2 regions of the Paenibacillus polygoni genome follow, and region 2 is predicted to be linked to the other one. Evidence: riboswitches for the same ligand, from Rfam matches in the RefSeq annotation. Region 2 holds a riboswitch; the other holds the start of a gene.
The links. Region 2 has a riboswitch for cobalamin ahead of metE (5-methyltetrahydropteroyltriglutamate--homocysteine S-methyltransferase). Riboswitches for the same ligand answer to the same signal wherever they lie in the genome.
Positions count from the first base shown of each region.

Region 1 (7,486 bases), 140 kb from region 2:
AAAGATACCTCCGCCTAGCGCAGATAAAGGAATAATCAATCGGTAATCGGGTCCGACAAGGAGTCTGATGATATGAGGAACAACAAGCCCCACAAAACCAATCACACCCGCGACAGATACGGCTGCAGCCGTTAACAGCGTAGATACCAAGAGTACAGATACTTTGAGTAAGTCTACCCTGACCCCAAGGTGTGCTGCTTGTCTTTCTCCTAGTGCCAACAAATTAAGCGACCTGCCTCTGCACCATAGATAGATCAACCCAACCCCTACATAAGGGAAAAGGATGGCCGTGTAAGACCATCCCCGTAAACTTAGGCTTCCCATCGTCCAGAACAAAATTTGGTTTACCGTGTCCTTTGACATGGCGGTCAGAAAAGAAACAACAGCTCCTAGAAAAGCATTCATCACAACACCGGACAAAATCAAATTGTTCGTCGGTATTTTCCCGCCTTCTCTAGCCAGCATCAAAACACCCCATAGTGTAATGACACCTGCTATAAAAGCAACGAGCGGCAGCATCCATTCGCCAAGCCAAGCATACTCTAGACCCAAATAAATGAGGAGTGCTGCTCCAACAGAAGCACCCGCCGATACCCCAAGCGTATAAGGATCTGCCAGCGGGTTACGAAGTACACCCTGAAATCCTGCACCGGCAACAGCCAGCGCTGCACCAACCAGGATACCAAGCAGCACTCGCGGTAAACGCACCTTCATAATGATCTGTTCTGACGATGTATTCCATATGGGTTCAATGAACCCATCCATCCCTGGAATGTGACTTATAAGAATCCCTGCGATATGTCGAATCGGAAGATGTACTGACCCGATCGCAAGACATAGCAGCAGGGTCAGTACAAGCAGGACGATTCCTATTAATCCATATCCTGCCAGTTTCTTTTTCATTGGAACAGATCCGGATAGACTGCTTTCGCTACTTCTTTGAGTCCTTCCGTTACACGCGGACCTGGGCGGCTAAGCAGATTAGCATTAATCGAGATTACTTGCTCGTTCTTAATTGCCGTAATCTCATTCCAGCCATCGCGAGCTTTAATGATCTCATCGAGTGTTTTGTCATTGTCTACCACATCACTTGCATACAGAATGACATCTGGGTTTGCCGCAATGATACTTTCCTCACTGATTTCAAACCAGCCTTCTGCATCTCCAGCCACATTCACTCCGCCTGCAAGGGTAATGACTTCATCCATAAACTCACCTTTACCTACCGTCCAGCCTGGAGAAAATTCTACATATACTTGTTTTTTCTGATCACCCGAAAGAGATGCTACTTTGTCTTGTACTTCTTTCACATCTGCTTTCATTTTTGCGATGACTTCTTGCGCTTGTTCTTGATGATTTGTAATTTGTCCATATACTTCAATATTTTTCATTACATCTTCAATTGTTTTTGGATCTGTTTTGAAAATAACGATGCCAAGATCGCGCAGTTTCTGCACTGCTGCCTCATCCATCGAAATACCTGTAAAGACAATATCCGGCTCAGCCGCAATGATCGCCTCTGCATTAGGTGTATACAGGCTGCCCATCTTCGGCTTGTCCTTCACTTCTTCTGGGTAATCGTCATAGTCGGATACTCCCACAATTTGCTCGGCAAGTCCGATCGCGTATAGCGATTCGGTCTCTGCTGGCGATACAGACACGATTTTTTCAGGCGCCTTTTCAAAAGTAAATGACTCTCCTGTGGCATCCGTGATTGTCAGAGGATATACCGTCTCGAGACTAGCCTCTTCTTGGTTTTCTGCTCCGGTACCTTGCTCTGTTGTCTGACCTGTACCTTGTCCTTCTGATGGGGTCTCATTACCGCACGCTGCAAGCATGATTGCGAGCATGAGTGACATCAAAATGGATAAAAATCGACCATTCATTTTTTTCATTCTTCTCTCCCTCTCTTTATAAGTGAAGCCAACGACCTTATTAGGTATGAACACCAAACAACCCTGCTCCTATCATAAGAACAAGGTTACGTCTCGCTGCTGCTCCCTCTAATAGAAAGGCTCAACAAATAAGCAAAACGTATCCTTTCCTCGAAGGATTACACGTTTATCAAAGGGCAAGGCAGGTCTCCTGACTATCCAAGTTTGAAGTAACAGCTTGCCCCCTTCCCATTTCCTATAGACGAAAACAGTGGATTCATTGCAGCTGTCCCTGGTATACAGTGGCGGGACCGTGCCGGATTTGCACCGGCTTCCCTTTTAACCAAAAGAATGAAATGCTTTTATTCTTCTGGACCTTGCTCGGTATGATCGACTTTTGATATGTACTCATATGAAGTCTTTATGTATTTTAGATGTTCATTTCAATTCGTATCAGGCCTTCACATCTTTTGCCATTATAGGGGAAAGCTGAATTTTCGACAACTATACTTTCCCTTTATATTCCAAAATAAACGGTTTAAGTATTAGAAAATTACTTTCATATCCCTTTCGTAGCTTCAATTATCTATTTTTTGTACCGAAAGCTCTCCGCCTGACAAAGTAAAACGAAGTACAAGACACTCCCCCGGACGGGGCATAAACGAATTAAATTCTGCTTCAGCAAGCCATTTAGCAGTCCATTGCCTGATCACTCCGCCATGAGTTACCACAAGCATCTTAGGTACTTCGTTATCATCTCCCCTGTCCTGATCGTTACTCCGTCTAGATCCATATAGATAAGGCCCCATTCGTTCTTCCACAAACTTCTCTATTCTTTCGGAAAAATGAGAAAACGTCTCTGCTCCTGGCGGGGTCACACCAAGAGGATTATCAATCCACTGACGATACTTCGGATCATGCTGGAGCATCTCATACGTCTGTCCTTCATATTCTCCAAAATGGTATTCCCTGAGCCTTGCATCAAGGACAGCTCTATGAGCCTGTTCGGGGACGATAATATCCAGTGTCTCTATGCACCGGATAAGATCACTTCCATAGATCTGTTCAAACTGAATATGCCTAAGGGATGTGCGAAGTCCTGCGAGCTCCTCCTTTGCTTTAGGAAGCAGTGGAAGATCGGTGTGTCCCAAATATCTTCTTTGCTGATTCCAGATTGTAAGACCATGCCGGACTAAATAAACATCGACAGAAGGTATATTGTTTTGAGGCGTACTCACCACAGCCACCCCGCTCCTGTAATAGACAGCAGCCATAACAATACCACCAGAATGACTACGAATAGACTTGATGATATATACATCATCGCAATCGTTGTCCGTATATGCCCCGCTTCCATCTCATGATAGGGCTCGCCCATATAAGCACGGAAAGAACGAACCCCGTGGTAGACGTTATATCCTCCAAGCCGAATTCCAAGCGCACCGGCAGCCGCGGATTCTGGATAACCGCCGTTAGGACTTGGGTGCTTGCGGGCATCCCGCTTCACCGTGCGCACACTATTTTTCACATGTAGACCTAATACCCCAGCGGAAGCAAATAGCAGAAGTGCTGTAATCCGTGCGGGGATAAAGTTTGCAATATCATCCAGTCTAGCAGAGGCCATACCCAGCGATTTATATTTTTCATTTTTATAGCCGACCATGGAGTCAAGGGTGTTTACCGCGCGGTAAGCCATCGCAAGAGGTGCTCCCCCAAGAAAAGCGAAAAACAGCGGAGAGATAATCGCATCCACAATATTCTCGGCTACCGTTTCAACGGTACCTCGCACTACTTCAGAGGATTCCAGCTGTTTGGTATCTCTGCCTACAATCATACCAAGTGCAGCTCTTGCTTCTGGCAATTTGCCGGCTCTAAGATGTTTATATACTTCTATGCCTGCATCTCGCAGTCCCTTCGTCGCAACTGTTGTCGCAATCAGCAGAATTTCCCCCGCTATCGCAAGCGCAGGATGGATATAGAACAGTAGTTTTAGTAATGCCCAAGTCAGAATAAACGCACCAGTCACAATGAATATGGGAAAAAGAAACCCGGCATAGCGCAAACCTCGGTCTGTTGTCACTTTTCTGCGAATGATGTTCTCAAGGCCCGTAATCGCCTTTCCCATAGCAATAACCGGATGAGGAATCCACCTGGGGTCACCGATGATAAGGTCCAGGGTGTAAGCCGCTAGAATAATCCAAGCTCCAATCACGAGAACTGCCTCCTTTCTGCTGTATAACCTGAAGCACATAAACTCTCGGTAACGGACTGATAGACAAGCCGGCCAATACAATCGCCAAGTCGAGTTGCCGTGCCCGCATAAGCATGCGTTAGTCTCGCTTCTGTTCCGTCTGCAGCAAGCCCGCTCGCTCCAATAACGATGGCATCTGTTGTTGTTCCCGTAGCAGATTGTCCATTCTCTGCATCTCTTACACCTAAATCCTGGAGAGCGGCAACTTTGGCTTCAACTGCCGTTTGCACTGCATTCACAAGCGCATATGGGGTTAATTTACCGGCAATGAACAGCATGATATTAATCGTACCCGGCGTATAACCGGCATTAAATACCGTCCGCTTGGACCCTGCTCTTGCTCCATTTGATACCCCTGCAGTGGTACAACATAATAAAACTGCTCCATCGGTCTCGTCTTCCAGAATAGAAGCATGCTCTAATTTCACTGCGGTTAACAAACCTGCCGTCTGCTGAGCTGGATGTCCCCATTTTTCAAGCAGTTCTTGAATATCTCTCACAGGGTCACTTGAATCATAATGACGATCCACGTATATATTTACAGCACGGCTAAGACGATTCATCCCGCCTCCATAAATACTGCTGGAGATGGTATCCAGCATTTGAGGAGACTCTAGAAGCAGATGGCGTTCATATCGGGAAATGGTCAACCCCGGCCACTGCCTGGATGAATACAAGACCGGTAAATCTTTTGATTCAGAATCTGTATGTAAGAATGGCGTCGCCATTACTTTGCTCCCTCCATGATCTGCCCAAATGTCTCTAAAAACTGTATGTTTTGTTCTGTACCCTTCACCGCAATACGAAAAGCATACTCCGTAAGCCCGGGATACATCGCGCAGCTGCGAATCAGTATTCCTCTTCGTCCCATCGCATCCTGCAGTGCAGCAACAGTCCAAGGAGGGTTTCCCTCCGCGAGCAGATAATTCGCTTCTCCTGGATATACAATAAACCCATATTTTCTAAGACCCTCGGTAAGTCTTTTTCTCTCCGCTGTAATCAGCGATATCGTATTTTCCTCATAGGAAGAATGCGCCTGCGCCTGAAGACAAGCTTCCCCTGCAAGCAGGGCAAGACCATTCACACTCCAGGTCACCTGCTTCTGTGCCATAAAACGAATGAGGTCAGGACATGCGAGTGCATAACCAAGTCTAAGACCCGGAATGGCATAAAATTTAGTCATCGAACGAATGATGATGACTTCTGGATATTTTTCTAATGAAGGTGCAAGTGAATTGCGGTCTTCCTCCGGGATAAAATCAATAAAAGCTTCATCAATAACCAGCTTTGTTTTGGTTAAATGCGCCTTCCTCGCCAGCGTCTCAAGATCCATCAAGGAGTACTGAACCCCGTTTGGATTATTCGGCTGACCAATAAATAGAACCTGCACCCTCTCCATCAGCGCTGCAATGTCGCTTACGTCTGCTCGGTATCCATTGTCCTGCCGGCCATACACAGAATCGACTTTGGCACCAAACTGCAGAGCAAGTGAGCGGTACTCAGAGAAACCCGGCTCAATCGTTCCAACTGTCTGCGGTGACAATGCCATAAGCAGAAGGGCCATACATTCCGCCGCACCATTACCGATTAGAATATGGTCTTCTTCTAGCTTTACATGTTCAGATAATCTCCGTTTTATCGCCCGGTGTCCCGGATCGGGGTAACGAATAATTTCTTTCCAGCCTTTTTTCAGTGCCGCCATTACTTCCTCAGGTGGTCCAAGGGGATTGATATTTGCACTATAATCAAGAAAGTCAGCAGCACGCATTCCGTACTTAAGAGCAGCCGTTTCTACATCCCCGCCATGTCCATAGATTTCAATCAAAGTCATGTCCTTCCTCTCTTTGCTGCATTACAGCATCACGTACCCATTATGATGGCAGAAATTAGATAGCGTCAATGGGATTTCCCTTTTGTATCGTTTGCGTTCTTGGTTTACAATAAGAGGTGAGTCTTCTTGTTTTCATCAGAATTGTTCGGGGCGTCTCCCGCTTATGATTCTTGAATACATATTTTATAAGGTATCGGAGGAAATCACCATGTTGTTTATTGACAATCAAGGCATTACAGATCCCCGGATTAACCTCGCCATCGAGGAATATGCCCTTAAACACTTGTCTTTGGACGAGAGTTATTTGCTGTTTTATATCAACGCTCCCTCTATTATCATTGGGAAACATCAGAACACCATCGAAGAAATTAACCAGGAGTATGTACAGCAGAATGGAATCACAGTCGTGCGCAGACTTTCGGGCGGCGGTGCCGTATATCATGATTTAGGCAATCTGAACTTCAGCTTTATTACAAAAGATGACGGTAATTCATTCCACAACTTCCGTAAGTTTACCCAGCCTGTTGTTGAAGCACTGCACCAACTGGGAGTAAACGCAGAGCTTACGGGACGTAATGATCTTCAAGTCGGCGAACAAAAAATTTCAGGTAATGCCCAGTTTGCAACTCGCGGCCGCATGTTCAGCCATGGTACCCTCATGTTCGATCTGAACCTCGAGGATGTACAAGCTTCATTAAAAGTGAATCCTGAGAAATTCAAATCGAAGAGCACCAAATCTGTACGCAGCCGTGTAACGAATATCCGCTCTTTAATGGATAAAGACATGACTATTGTGGAATTCCGCGAAGAACTTCTTCGTCATATTTTTGGCATGGAAGCAAGTGAAGTTCCTCAGTATCATCTAACAGAAGAAGATTGGAAGAAGATTCACAAAATTTCCAAAGAACGTTATCAGAATTGGGATTGGAACTATGGACAGTCACCGGAAAGTAACGTAAAACACTCGAAGAAATTCCCTGTCGGTATTATTGATCTTCGTATGAATATCAAAGAAGGCCGAATCGATGATATTAAAATCTATGGTGACTTCTTTGGTGTAGGAGATGTCGCTGATATTGAGAACTTGCTTCGCGGCAAACGTTATGAGGATGCGGAAGTTAGAGAAGCGCTCAAAGACGTTGATGTGAAACATTATTTTGGCAATCTCGAGATGGAAGACTTTATCGGTCTTGTGTTTCTTGAAGAGTAGCATTACCCTTTAGAGTTATTACGCACTAATAAAGCCCTATCATAGAACAAGATATAGAGGAGAGAAACCATGACTTACAAACTAATCGCAATCGATATTGACGATACCCTCATTAACGACGACAAAGAAGTAACCCCTGCAACACAAAGTGCACTCGAAGCAGCCGTAGCCAAAGACGTAGTTGTTACCCTTGCAACCGGACGTGCTTATGCTTCTGCTCAAGCCATTGCTAGACAAACGGGACTCAATGTTCCCATCATTACGTACCAAGGTGCGCTGATCAAAAACCTGATGGATGAAGAAGTTCTTTATGAACGTTA
Region 1 covers NZ_CP127162.1:1,189,091-1,196,576, reverse strand. The annotation lists gene QPK24_RS05710 (FecCD family ABC transporter permease) at 1-903, opposite strand, end outside; gene QPK24_RS05705 (ABC transporter substrate-binding protein) at 900-1,886, opposite strand; cobalamin riboswitch at 2,059-2,269, opposite strand; gene QPK24_RS05700 (histidine phosphatase family protein) at 2,453-3,112, opposite strand; gene cbiB (adenosylcobinamide-phosphate synthase CbiB) at 3,109-4,086, opposite strand; gene QPK24_RS05690 (adenosylcobinamide amidohydrolase) at 4,083-4,853, opposite strand; gene cobD (threonine-phosphate decarboxylase CobD) at 4,853-5,956, opposite strand; gene QPK24_RS05680 (lipoate--protein ligase) at 6,165-7,166, shown strand; gene QPK24_RS05675 (Cof-type HAD-IIB family hydrolase) at 7,236-7,486, shown strand, end outside.
Region 1: another riboswitch for cobalamin. It lies ahead of QPK24_RS05705 (ABC transporter substrate-binding protein); the one in region 2 lies ahead of metE (5-methyltetrahydropteroyltriglutamate--homocysteine S-methyltransferase).

Region 2 (7,486 bases):
TTTTCGGGTGTAACAGGAACCACGGGTGCTGGTTTTTCTTCTGCTGGCGGAGCAATAACCGGTGCTGTCCCTTCTGAGATTCGGCCGTCTGTCGTAACCGTTCCTTTACCTAACTTTTGCAAATGTGTAATTAATGCTTCATCCAGAGAGCCGTACATTCCTGCTTGGCTATATTTCTTGAACATATCGTATTCATCGCCGCCGATGGACGTAAAATCATTGGTTGCCAGGGAATAAACGGCATTCGGATCAATTGCTTTTCCGCCAACCATCACGGAGTGAACCCGGCTTCCAGCTTCTTTTGAAGGGTCGATTTTAAAAGTGAAGCCGGAGATTTGCGGGAATCCGCCGCTTGCTTCGGGATAACTTTTTACCCCATTTTCCAAGGCTGCAATGAGGTCTTCGCCTTTGACGTTTAAAGTGACAATCTGGTTGCCAAAAGGAAGCACGGTAATCACTTCGCCTTTAGTCACTTCCCCTTTTTCAATGGAAGCACGAATACCGCCGCCGTTCGTTAAGGCTACATCCGCACCTGATACATCACGAAGGGCATCTGCAATGAGGTCTCCTAGATTGGTTTCCCCAGTGCGTACTTTCTCACGACTACCTTCCAGATCAGTTGAGATGTTTGCTACCACTTCGTCTAGAATCGGCGCTTGTTCTTTGGTGATGGAATCAACTAGAGCAGCTACTTTTTCATTAGGAGCAATTCCTGCAGCTTCTTTTTCATCAATGAGGGAGGCTTTTTTCTTAACTACATCACCGCCGTCAACCCATAGATCTACAACTCCAACATATTTAGTGTATTCACCGGCACTGGCAATTAATGTCCCATTATCCGCCACAATGCCATCTTCGAGCGTTGTGTGGCTATGACCGTCGATATAAACATCGATTCCATCGACTTCTTTTACCACATCAAACGTATTATCTGTATCCGAGTCATCCTGCCCGATATGAGCAAGTGCAACGATCACATCTACTTTGTTACGAAGTTCATCAACGTATTTTTGCATTTCATCCGATGGATCGGTGAACTGAATACCTTCTACGTTTTTCGGATTTGTTTTATAAGCAGTTTCCGGTGTAGTGAGGGCAATAATTCCGAGTTTCACCCCATCCACTTCTTTAATGATATATGGATCAAAAAGGCCTGTGTTATTCTTTTTCTTCACGTTGGCACTAATCATAGGAAAATTGAGTTCTTTACTCAGCTTCACTAGATGCTCCCATCCATAATTGAACTCATGGTTACCGGGAACGATGGCATCATAGCCCATTTCATTCATGACTTTCACGATACTTTCTCCGCTTACGAGCGTAGCGAAGGTTGTTCCGTGAATTGCGTCACCGCCATCCAGAAAAAGCGTGTTTGGGTTATCCTTACGGTACTTATCCGCAATTCCTGCTACTTTGGCATAACCCATGATGGGAGAATCTTCTACCGCCCTAGCGTGTGTATCATTTGTATGCAGGATGGTGATGTGAGTTCCTTTCTGTTCAGATGCGGAAGCCGTGCCTGAGGTTACAACCGCAGCATTAGCTAAACCCACTGTACTGAAAAATAATGCGGACATAGCAATCATCGAAAATGTCTTTTTCCATGTAAACATATCGTTTCAACCCTCCCAATTTTTATCTCAAGCACATTTTACCAAATAACTATAAAGAATAGTTTGTTTTTTTAATCAATTTTTGAATGAATGGAAGGTTACACCATAAGAGATAAGAAGTAGAATATATATAGTATGGACTGTTTTGAATACGAGTTAACGTAAAATAAATATTTTAATGAAAGGAAAATTACAATTATGATTAGAGGATTGTTTGAAACACATCTGCATGTACGGGATCTAGCACGCTCTGCTGCATTTTATGAAGATCAGGTTGGACTAGAACTCGCCCATACGGATCGCCGGGGAGCCCGGTTTTACTGGATTGGCGGAAAAGGAAATGCCATGCTTGGTTTATGGAAGAGGGAACCTCATGAGATTGTTAGGCAGCATTTTGCTTTTGAGGTGCCGCTGTCTAAATTTACAGAAACGATCGATACGCTCACCCAAAAAGGAGTGATTCTCGATAATTTTGTAGGCGACAAGACCGGAAGACCTTACGTGTTTGGCTGGATGCCAGCTGTCTCTATGTTTGCAGAAGACCCCGATGGTCATTCGATTGAGTGGTTGTCCATGCTTCCAGGAGAAGCGAGACCAGAACCTGGCGTAATCCCTTGGGAAGAGTGGAATAAATTATAATTTAAAAAAGGGTATGTAAATACTCATGAACACACATGGGGTGAGATAAAATAAATAAGAGCGCGCGTCTATTTTTAAGACGGGTGCTTTTTTCAATATAAAAGTGAGCTCTGTAGTCATTCTGTCATAGGACCGCTCTTTTCAAGTTGTTATTCACGAAGATAAATTACTTATAAGTTTAACTTATATAATAGAAGAAACACGTTTTTTTTGAGGGGATAAAATCTGATTTTTCGTGATAAAGTTGAAAAATTAAAAATATCTATGAAAATCTTACACAAGGGATAGACGAGTGCAAATGATTTCAGTAGAGTGGGTAAAAAGAAAAGATAAACCAGTGGATTGGATGCCCTGAAATAACGGAGGAAATCATATGGACAAATTACGTGAACACAGACAATATGCAGAAATAGATAAACTCGAAGGTTCGCGGGCTACTTACGAAAGAGACTATTCCCGCTTAATTCATTCACCGACGTTTCGCCGGTTACAAGGGAAATCCCAGGTGTTCGGTGCAGGCACAGGTGACTATTATCGCACAAGGCTTACTCATTCACTTGAGGTGGCGCAGATTGCAAGGGAAGCGGCCCGAAGTCTGCTGCGGAAATATCCCGATGCGGAGCTTGGAAGGGCAGATAACCCAGGGCTCGTTATCGATCCTGAAGTCGTAGAATGTGCTTCGATAGCTCATGATTTTGGCCATCCGCCCTTTGGTCATAAAGGAGAAGAAGTTCTCGATAATATTCTGACGAACCTGGTTCAGGAGAAAACGCAGTCCATTGTGGATGTAAATAAAACAGGCAAGGCATCACCAAACCAAGTGCAAAAAGTAACTGAAGCCATGCGCAGAAAATATGAGCACTTTGAAGGAAATGCACACAATTTTAGGCTCATGATGTTCCTTGAAAAGAGAGAAAACATAGATGGACTCAATCTGTCGGATGCGGTGCTGCTTGGAGTTAATAAGTACCCTTATCCCGGCATAGAGAACAAGAAGGGGATGTACTGGCATGAGTGGCAATACATCAGCGATATTCGCAGTGAGTGGAAAATTCCGAAAGGGCAAAAGACACTAGAAGCCCAGCTTATGGACCTCTGTGATGATATTGCTTACTCGGCTCATGATTTAGAAGATGGCATTAAGGCAGGAAAAATCGAAGTTCACGAACACTTTTTGCATGACCCGCACATTAAACGGCTTATTGTTGATAAGATCATGACGCTTGATGATGCATTCTGGTTGGGGTGGACAAAAGAAGCCATTGAACCAAAAGTAGAAGAGGTACTGAATAGTTTCCTTCGAATATGGGAAGAGAAGATCCCCGGCTGTGACCATGATTTTTCTCGTACCCGCCGGGAAGTAAAAGCGTATTGGGTGAGTCTGTTTGTCAGTTCCTTAGGGATTATTGATACCGGAGACTGGAAAAAGGTTACCTTTGTCAAGGAAGGAAAAGAGGATCTTGATCTGCTCCGTACAGTGAGTGTGCTGAAAAGCTTTGCGTGGGTAACGATGATCAAAGATCTTAGAGTTCAGCGTCTGCAAAAAAGAAGTGAATGGATTCTTCGGCGCTTATGGTATGCATTTAACGATCCTGCAACTTCAAAATCGATCATTCCATCGGATTGGCTGCAAAGGTTTGAAAAAGACCAAGCCCGCCCCAATCCAATATGGACATGGGAACACATGATTATCGATTATATTGCAGGGATGACAGATGCTTTTGCTGAGAAAATATACAATGAATTATACGGTCTAAAAGTTGGCTCAATCTATGATCTAGATTAAATAATGTAAAAAAGACTATTCATAGGGATATACTTGGTGTATATTGGATACAACCTCCATATAAGAGAAAAAGAGGGGCTAAATAAATTTCATGGAAACAGGTGTACGGTGCAAATAGGCAGCCGTACTTAATAGGGAAGACCGGTGAGATACCGGCGCGGTCCCGCCACTGTAACAGAGATGCGGCATGCATAGGCCACTGGTTCTTGAAGAACTGGGAAGGCGCATAGCTTACGAATCTTTCTCTGGAGCCAGGAGACCTGCCTGTTTTGACAACACTGCTGTACCTACGGAAGATAGGAAGGTGTTAAGATGGCTGCCTGTCTGATCAAGACCCAGGGGCGTCTTTACCCTAGTTAAGTAAGGAAACAGCAACGTTTTTACGTTACATGTGCAGACATCCGAGTTCTGCATTTCGTAAATAAAGACGGAACCGTTCTCTAGGGAAGACGTCCCTTTTTGCCATTTCTAACAAAGCCGAAAATGAAATGAATTCATCATAATATACCCATACGGAGGTAAGGAAATGAGTCAATGGATCAGTAGTAACCTAGGGTATCCAAGAATTGGTGCCAATCGCGAATGGAAGAAAGCACTCGAATCTTTTTGGGCAGGGAAAGTAAGCGAATCTGATTTTCTTGCGGAATTAAAAGGAATTCGCCTTGGACATTTGCGACTACAACAAGAGAAAGGAATCAATCTGATTCCCGTAGGCGATTTCTCACTTTATGATCATGTCCTTGATACAAGTACAATGTTTGGCATTGTTCCAAAGCGCTATGGGTACGAAGGCGGAGAGGTATCTTTGGATACTTATTACGCAATGGCTCGCGGTAACGATCAGGCAGCCGCTTCCGAGATGACAAAATGGTTCAATACCAATTATCACTACATCGTTCCTGAACTCGCTGATGCGAATCCTTCACTAACAGTGAATCGTCCACTTCATGCTTATTTGGAAGCAAAACAGGAACTTGGCATTGAAGGAAAGCCCGTTCTTCTTGGACTTTATACATTTCTTAAATTATCAAAAGGGTATGCGAACGCTGAACTTCCTTCCCTTGTAGAACGTTTCCTTCCGCTATATTGTGAAGTGCTTTCTGAACTGCAGCAGGCGGGAGTACAATGGGTACAAATCGATGAGCCTAGCCTCGTTACTGATATTCCAGCCGAAGATTGGAAACAAATTGAGCGTATTTATGAAGAGCTGAATAAAGTAGCGCCTGAGCTTAAGATCATTTTGCAGACGTATTTCGAAGCTGTAGGTGATTATGAGAAAGTGGTAAGTCTGCCTGTTCAAGGGATTGGTCTAGATCTTGTTCACGGCGGGGAAGCGAATCTTGAACATCTTCGTGAGTATGGATTCCCAGAGGACAAAGTCCTCGCTGCAGGTCTCATTGACGGCCGGAATATATGGAGAAGTGATCTGACGGAGCACACTCAGGTGATAAAAGAGCTCGGAAAGTTCGTATCCCCAGATCGTCTGATCATTCAACCGTCCAGCAGTTTGCTTCATACACCGGTATCTCTTGCAAAAGAGGATGCACTGTTACCTGTTCTTCGTAATTCATTAGCTTTTGCAGAAGAAAAATTGGATGAAATTCAGCTGCTGGTGAACATTGCGGCAGAAGATGAGAATGTCATTCAAGAAGCTTTGGCTGAGAACCGTAAGGCACTGAGCGAACTGAAAACATCCGTATTCCGCAGTAACGGTACGGTAAGAGAAGCTGTAAATAATCTGGATGAATCTTCATTCGTGAGAAAGTCTGATTTTTCAACAAGACATGCGGCTCAGCAAAAGAGATTTCATCTTCCTATTCTTCCTACAACGACAATCGGAAGTTTCCCGCAAACCGCTGAGGTTCGTAAGGCAAGAAGACAATGGAGAAATGGACAACTGGACAACCAGCAGTATGAAGCTTTTGTAGATGAGCAAACGAAAGAATGGATCGACATTCAAGAAGAACTGGGCCTGGATGTACTGGTTCATGGTGAATTTGAACGGACAGACATGGTCGAATTCTTCGGAGAAAAATTGGGTGGATTCGCCTTTACAGCAGGAGGCTGGGTTCAGTCTTATGGTTCACGCTGTGTGAAGCCGCCGATTATTTTTGGAGATGTGGTATACCAAGAGCCAATGACACTGAGAGAAACCGTATACGCTCAGTCCCTTACGAAAAAACCAGTAAAAGGGATGTTAACAGGCCCAGTGACGATTCTGAATTGGTCGTTCGTTCGTACGGATATTCCGCGCAGTGAAGTTGCTTATCAGATCGGACTTGCACTTCGTGAAGAAGTGGAAGCACTGGAGTCGGCAGGCATTGAGATGATTCAAGTAGATGAGCCGGCACTTCGTGAAGGGCTTCCCTTGAAAAAAGCCGATCATGAATCGTACCTGACGGATTCTGTAAAAGCTTTTAAATTATCCACTTCATCGGTTAACGATACAACGCAAATTCATACGCATATGTGTTATTGCGAGTTCCATGATGTGATTGATTCCATCGAGGCGATGGACGCGGATGTTATTTCTCTAGAAACTTCCCGCAGCCACGGAGAACTAATTGAGAACTTTAAAACACAGACGTATGACAAAGGAATTGGTCTTGGCGTGTACGATATTCACAGTCCTCGTGTCCCTTCCGTAGAAGAGATGAAAGAGGTTGTCGTATCGGCGCTGGATGTGCTTGATCCGGAACTGTTCTGGATTAACCCGGATTGTGGTCTAAAAACAAGAGGAAAAGAAGAAACCGTAGCAGCTCTTCGAAACATGGTAGCAGCTGCTGGAGAAGCACGGAACGAAATTCAAGTCCCTTCCTTATAAAAAATGATTCCGGCCGTTTGTCTCACCATATCGTGGTGAGGCAGACGGCTTTTTATGATGCTCCGCCGTTTATCTTCTTATAGACAGGTGAAATTTGATTTAGTAGAAATGGGGTTGCTATACTAAATTAACTGATTGTTTTTTTGTTAGAGGTAGAACGAGAAGCAAACTTAAGATAACCAGGGAGTTGAGAATATATGAACCCAATTGGTTCTACATCATTAGAATTAGGAATTTTAGACCTCGTTCCCAGATTAATGGATGTAACCGCCGAAGAAGCAATTCGCCAGTCTGTTCATCTCGCGATGAAAGGAGAAGAGTGGGGATATACAAGATACTGGACATCAGAACATCATAATCTTCCAGGTACAGAATCTGCGAGTCCAGAAGTATTACTATCTCACATCGGAGCAAAAACAAATCGGATTAGGCTTGGATCAGGAGCTGTACTGCTTCCCTACCATCATCCGATTCGGGTAGCTGAAAGTTATCATATGCTGGCTTCCCTCTATCCTGGACGTGTTGAGCTTGGAATTGGGCGCGCTCCAGGGGGATCGGCCCATTTATCAATGGCTCTTGCCGGTAATTACTTAGAGAAAGTGGCCAAGTATCCGGAACTTATTA
Region 2 covers NZ_CP127162.1:1,045,662-1,053,147, forward strand. The annotation lists gene QPK24_RS05015 (5'-nucleotidase C-terminal domain-containing protein) at 1-1,613, opposite strand, end outside; gene QPK24_RS05020 (VOC family protein) at 1,812-2,252, shown strand; gene QPK24_RS05025 (deoxyguanosinetriphosphate triphosphohydrolase family protein) at 2,626-4,038, shown strand; cobalamin riboswitch at 4,121-4,320, shown strand; gene metE (5-methyltetrahydropteroyltriglutamate--homocysteine S-methyltransferase) at 4,565-6,862, shown strand; gene QPK24_RS05035 (MsnO8 family LLM class oxidoreductase) at 7,060-7,486, shown strand, end outside.